DNA from 2 places in the Alkalibacillus silvisoli genome. Region 2 is predicted to be linked to the other one. Evidence: a T-box and tRNA genes for the amino acid it is inferred to sense, from the RefSeq annotation. Region 2 holds a T-box; the other holds one or more tRNA genes.
What was found. A T-box is a leader RNA that pairs with one kind of tRNA and senses whether it is charged. The one in region 2 lies ahead of alaS (alanine--tRNA ligase), so its partner is inferred to be a tRNA-Ala.

Region 1 (3,421 bases), on a different contig from region 2:
TTGAACAACAAGTTGTAAGCTTAGTGAATGAAGAGAGAGAACAAAGAGGTTTACAACCGTTAGAGTTATCAGGAGAACTAAGTGATGTTGCCCGTGCGAAGTCACAGGATATGGCTGATCAAAACTATTTCAGTCACCAATCACCGACTTATGGTTCTCCATTTGATATGATGGACCATTATGGTGTTGATTATCGCACAGCAGGTGAAAACATTGCGATGGGTCAACGTTCACCTGAGGCAGTGATGCAAGGGTGGATGAATAGTGATGGTCACCGTGAAAACATTTTAAGTGATGATTTCACACACATTGGTGTAGGTTATGTTGAAGGAAATGGTTCAATTTATTGGACCCAAATGTTTAAAGCACAATAAAAGATACTCTATATAAAAAAACTTGCCAAGTAGAAATTGTTGAAGATAGAGGCGAGTTAGACTAATACAAGTGGGATGAATGATGTTCTCCTATCTTTGTAAAAAAGGCAGTCTCAGTTGAGGCTGCCTTTTAATTAATTATTATGAGCTAAACCAAACCCTAACTCTCACTAAATCTTGAATGGAGCCATCTTGTGCACTGCGTGAATAAACTTGTAACTCACCTAATGAACTAGTAGGTTCTTGGTCAAACTCAAGGTTATCTAAAAATTGACTATAAGATGGTGCTGCGTACCTTGCTGTGGTAAACGATTCTTCAATAACAACCGTTTCATTAGAATCGATTAAACGGTAAAGGACATTCGCTTCAAATGTCCGTGCAAATCCTTCAAGTAAAGCACCATCACGAATAATAGTACCAGGAAGGGGCAAAGTTACAACTATATTTTCTGACATTGATAAAGGTATGATGATTCGGACGCCTTCATAAATCGTATCAGCTGATATGCCAAATCTATTCATATTTGCTTGGAGAATGTTATCGATTGGAATGCCTGTTCTTTGAGAAATATCTGCTAATGTATCACCAGGTTCAACTTCATAAATGAAGACAGGTAGTAGTATTTGTTGGTTAACATCCATATAATCAGGGTTATGGATCGTTCGATTTATCCCAATAAGTAGTTCAGGTTCTAAAGAAAATCGATTCGATAAATAGCTAATTGTATCACCGTATTGAACAACATATAATGTTTCGGTCTCTGTCAGTAATGTTTTAGGTATGACTATTACTTGCCCGGGCTCCATCATATATAAATCAGTAAATGGTGGATATAATGCATTCGCTTCGACAATAGAATCAACATCACTTCCATATCGTTGTGATAGTTGATAAACAGAGTCACCTGGTCTTACAGTATGAATGATATGTGTTCCACGCCTAATCGTCACCTAAGATCACACTCCTTTTTTCAAGACCATTTTATGCTACATTTGTCCTAAGTATGAACTAAAAAAAAGCCTACACAATTATGTGCAGGCATTAGCTACTAAGAGTCACGGTCTTCTTTATCCTGTTTATGATGCTTGTCCATCTTAGGTATGAAGTCGTTTTCTTTAAGCTTATCGAAGCGTTCATCAAGATAAGACTTCATTTTATCTGCTTTTTCTTCTGTGAACACACCATACTCGACATATTTATCGATAATGACTTTGTGTTGTTCAAAAGCGTTGTGGTGTAGAGCTTCCATTTCAGCTAGTTGTTCTTCAGTCAGCTCTACATCTTCGTTTACTTCTTCTTCTGCACCCACTTGTGTTGTTAATATGCCGATTGATGCGAAAAGAACAAGAAGTGTTGAACCAAGTAATAAAGTAATTCTTTTTGCCATTTTAATCACCTCATCTGAAATTTTGTCATACTTTAACTTGTACTAATTTTTGAAAATCATACGTCCGTTATAAGACAAGGTTTAGGTTACATATGTTTTAAGAAGGGTATGTGTCGTATATGGGAGGGTTCATATGCTTAAAGATATTGATTGGTCTATAGTGTCATTTGTAGGAATTACAATGATTAAAGAATATTGGGTTTATTATCGCTTACCACATGTTCAGTATTGGAGTATGCAAGTGAAAATAGAAGACAGGAAATGAAGTAACCTCTCTTTAGAAACAAAAATAAGATATGCTATAATGTACTCGTGAAAGTATAGAAGGGGCATTAGCTCAGCTGGGAGAGCGTTGTGCTGGCAGCGCGAAGGTCGTCGGTTCGAGCCCGACATGCTCCATTATTGATTAATTAAAGCAAAAAGCTGGACCTTTATTATAATAATAAGGTCCAGCTTTTTTATTTTTGTCTAACTCCATTGATCATTTACGCTTTAATTTATTAGTTTCTTTAACTCATGCCAAACTAACTATGTTAATATATATGTAATAGTTGGAATTTTTTGAAAAAATGAGGTGGAACAGATGAATAAAAAAGGTGGTAGAAAAACTAGGCATGCTTTAGCACAACTGTCCAAAAGAGAAATGTGGGTTTGGGGAGCTGGTAGTTCACCTGGAATTATTTATAGTGGAATGAGCTTGACAAGGAGGATTACATGATACGCAAGATAAACTTTTTAAATGTAGAAAAGGTGTACAGGGGAGATGGAGTACAAACTTCGGCACTAAATGAAAACAATTTATCGTTTGATATCGGCGAATTCACATCTATTATTGGACCCTCTGGATCAGGTAAGTCGACCTTGCTGAGTTTGTTGGGGACGTTGGATCAACCGACAAACGGCAAAATCACTTATGATGATGAAGAGATTTTAAAGAAACGCAAAAATAAAATCGCCGATTTCCGCTTTGAAGAAATCGGGTTTATTTTTCAGCAGTTTCATTTGCTTCCTACACTCACGGCTATTGAAAATGTGTTAACTCCGTTGTTCTCAAGAAAAGTACCCTATAACAAGCAACAGCGGGCAAAAGAAGTGTTAGCACAAGTGGGATTAGAGGATAAGGTGAATTCGCTGCCCTCACAATTATCTGGTGGTCAACAACAACGAGTAGCGATTGCTCGTGCGATTGTGCACAAACCGAGCTGGCTACTGGCGGACGAACCAACTGGGAACCTCGACTCTGAAACTGGGGAACTCATCTTTGAGTTATTGAAGCAGTTGAATCAGGAGGAAGGGTGTGGGGTGATTTTTGTCACGCATGATGCAGCTCTAGCATCTAAAGCCAACCGAATCATTACAATGAAAGATGGATCCGTTCAATCGGATCAAGTGGGTGTTTCCTTATGATGCGATTTATTTGGCAGAATTGGTGGCGGAAGAAAGAACGACTGATTTTGTTATTAATTGGTGCGTTCATCATCAGTGCTGGGTTAACTTACTTAATTGGTCTTTCGGATTCGAATAGAGGAACCATCGTTGATTCCTTACAAAATCAGTGGAGTGCCTCTTATGATATTGTTGTTCGGCCAGAAGGTTCCCGTAGTGTAACGGAAGAAAAAGAATTGTTGGAACCCAACTATTTGAGCGGGCTAAATGGCG
Region 2 (3,421 bases):
CTGATACAACGCGTACTTGTTCACCGTACTTCGCATCGAATAATGCCATTGCACCCATTTGCTTTGCTTCTTCTAATGAATGGTGTGAAACCATTACAGGGAGTGAATTCCATACCTTATCATTCACAATCGCTTCAATTTGTTGTAGTTGTTCATCTGTAACCGCATTGAAATGAGTAAAGTCAAAGCGTAGTCTGTCTGGTGCAACATGTGAACCAGCCTGATTAACATGGTCCCCTAATACATCCTTTAATGCCTGATGTAGTAAGTGTGTCGCAGTATGGTTTTTAATTATTTGTTGGCGTTCATAACGTTTAACTTGTGCTTTTGCGCTCTGGTTTAATTGTAAAGAGCCTTCTATGACGTCCACTTGGTGTAAGTTCTGGCCATTAGGTCCTTTTTGCACATCCATCACAGAAGCTTTACCAGTTTCAGTCTCAATTATTCCCCTATCAGCAATTTGCCCTCCACTTTCTGCATAGAAAGGTGTTTCAGCAAGGATTAATGTAGCTTCATCACCTGCTTGGATTTCTGAGACTTCTTCTTGCTCTTTGATCATAACATCTACTGTTGTTTCACTTATTAACTGTTTATAGCCAACAAAATAGCTTGGCGTTTCAATTTGTTGCAACACTTCATCTTGTACTTGCATTGAGTCAACTTTTTGTCTGGCATCACGTGCACGTTCACGTTGTTTTGTCATTTCTTTTTCAAAGCCAGCTTCATCGATTGTAAATCCTTCTGCTTGTACATACTCTTCTGTTAATTCTTTAGGAAAGCCATATGTATCATAAAGAGTGAACACCTCTTCACCTGGAAATACATTACTTCCTTTTTCTTTTTCAGTTTTCATGACCTTCTCTAAAATAGTTAACCCTTCTTGTAAGGTTTCATGGAATCGTTTTTCTTCTTTTTTCATGACTTCTTTAATAAAATCTTTCTTCTCATGTACTTCTGGATAAAATTCATACATGATGTCTGCTACTTCATCAACTAATTGATACATAAAAGGTTCATTGATATTTAAATCTTTCGCAAAACGAATAGCCCGACGAAGAAGCCTTCTTAATACATAGCCTCGACCCTCATTCGATGGTAAAGCACCATCACCAATTGCAAACGCAACGGTTCTGACATGATCTGCAATCACTTTAAACGCGGAATCTTGCCTTACTGTTTCACCATAGGAGATGTTAGAGATTACTTCTGTGCGATTAATAATAGGTTTAAATAGGTCTGTTTCAAAGTTCGTTTTTGTATCTTGTATTACTGAAACAATACGTTCTAAGCCCATACCTGTATCAATGTTTTTCTTAGGTAATGGTGTATAAGTATCATCAGGGTTATGGTTAAATTGTGAAAACACGAGGTTCCAAATTTCTAAATAACGTTCGTTCTCCCCACCAGGATATAACTCTGGGTCATTTAGGTCATTTCCATATGATTCACCACGGTCATAGAAAATCTCAGTGTTAGGCCCACTAGGTCCCTCACCGATATCCCAAAAGTTCTCTTCTATACGGATAATGCGTTCAGTTGGTACACCAACCTTGTTTTGCCAGATTTCATATGCTTCTTCATCCTCAGGGTGAACCGTTACAGACAATTTATTTTCATCAAAGCCAATCCAGTTCTCACTCGTTAAAAACTCCCATGCCCATTCGATTGCTTTTTCTTTAAAATATTCACCAATCGAAAAGTTGCCGAGCATTTCAAAAAACGTATGGTGTCTTGCTGTAAATCCGACATTTTCAATATCATTTGTTCTAATTGATTTTTGTGCATTTACAATTCTCGGATTTTCTGGAATGATTCGACCGTCAAAATATTTTTTTAAAGTAGCTACACCGCTATTAATCCATAATAGCGTTGGGTCTTCTTGTGGAACTAAAGAGCGACTAGGCTCAATTCCGTGACCTTTTTCTTTAAAGAAATCTAAAAACATTTGTCTTACTTCATGTGATTGTAATTGTTTCATCTTCATACCTCCTAAAGTATAAAAAAAGCCGCCCCTACATGTTCATGTAGGGACGACTAATCCGCGGTACCACCCTAGTTATAGATCTAAATCTATCTACTTTCACACCGTAACGTAGTGTAGACGTCGGGGGTTAGCCGCTCTCTGGATTAGCTTCAATGACCCTTCACTTAGCATTTCTTCCAGCAAATGAAATGCCTCTCTGTAAGTGGTCTGCCATTTACTCTTTCCTTCACAGATTTTATATTTTAAAATTTTTAATGAATGAATGCATGCTATACCTTGAGAATATTATAGTTAAACCATACAACCATGTCAACTGTAACTACATATGTAACACAACCGTTCAAAGAATAGCTGAACGGTTGTGATTGCCTTAAAACATTCTTTTTCTTAATCTACGTGTAGACCTACGAAGTTGCTTCCACATCCCGCTTTTACGAATGTTGTTTCTATTTCTCATAAAATAAAAGGCAAAAGCTCCCATGACACCTGTTGAAATGACTCGACTCAAAGTTGTTCACCAACCTTTATCTCCTTATATAGGGTATGACCACTAAACAAGTCAGCTGAATGCTTTCTCGTTTGTTCCCATCGCTTTAAAAAGAAAAATCAACTTTCCAAGAAAACAGGTCGTCTAAAGAGGAAACCGTCTTGTCCTCTTGTACTTCATGCACGCGCATCTTACCACCTTCTACGGACAACTCTATAAAACAGTTCCAACAATAAAACTGTTGAGCTCCTATTTTACCGACATCAGATGTATGGCAGTTTGGGCAATTCATACAAAACCCCTCTTTCCTTTTTGCATACATCCTCTCCGACTTACAATTGTTCTATACCAATGGTAAGAACATTATTAGTTTAAACGTATTACATAAAATCATAAGGTGAAAAATTTTCCTCAAGCTCAGAATCTGGCTCAAGGTTTTCTGTATTTGAGTTAGGGTTAGACAAGTTATAAGCTTGAATTCTTGACACTAAGCTTGTGTTTCGTTCGTATGCCAGTTGTTTCTTTAAACCTTCTAAAAACACATCATAACTGCCACAAATTATTAAAGAAGACTTACCACGAGTAATGGCAGTATAGATTAGGTTCTTTACTAACATTCGTTTAAATGACCTGACAACAGGTAATATAACTATTGGGAACTCACTGCCTTGTGACTTATGAATCGAAATAGCATAAGCTAACATGATCTGATTAAAATCCTGTCTTGTATACGACACTTCTAGACCTTCAAAATCAATAATTAATTCATCCTTTTTCGATTTAGCTTCTTTGGCGTGTTTAATTGCAATAATTTCACCGATATCACCATTATAAACGTCTTTTTCCGGTTGATTCACTAGCTGAATGACTTTATCTCCTGTACGAAATGACGTCTTAAAATGCTCTAACTCTCGCTTTTTTTCTTCTTTAGGATTAAATATATTTTGTAA

Region 1: it has a tRNA-Ala gene. The T-box ahead of alaS (alanine--tRNA ligase) is inferred to sense a tRNA for this amino acid. The anticodon was not compared.

Annotation. Positions count from the first base shown of each region.
Region 1 covers NZ_BAAACZ010000002.1:22,846-26,266, forward strand. The annotation lists gene ABDZ63_RS00360 (CAP domain-containing protein) at 1-374, shown strand, start outside; gene ABDZ63_RS00365 (LysM peptidoglycan-binding domain-containing protein) at 516-1,325, opposite strand; gene ABDZ63_RS00370 (DUF2680 domain-containing protein) at 1,424-1,762, opposite strand; gene ABDZ63_RS00375 (hypothetical protein) at 1,896-2,027, shown strand; tRNA gene ABDZ63_RS00380 (tRNA-Ala) at 2,089-2,161, shown strand; gene ABDZ63_RS00385 (hypothetical protein) at 2,346-2,480, shown strand; gene ABDZ63_RS00390 (ABC transporter ATP-binding protein) at 2,477-3,169, shown strand; gene ABDZ63_RS00395 (ABC transporter permease) at 3,166-3,421, shown strand, end outside.
Region 2 covers NZ_BAAACZ010000009.1:201,633-205,053, reverse strand. The annotation lists gene alaS (alanine--tRNA ligase) at 1-1,978, opposite strand, end outside; T-box leader at 2,024-2,223, opposite strand; gene ABDZ63_RS05150 (hypothetical protein) at 2,578-2,763, opposite strand; gene recD2 (SF1B family DNA helicase RecD2) at 2,852-3,421, opposite strand, start outside.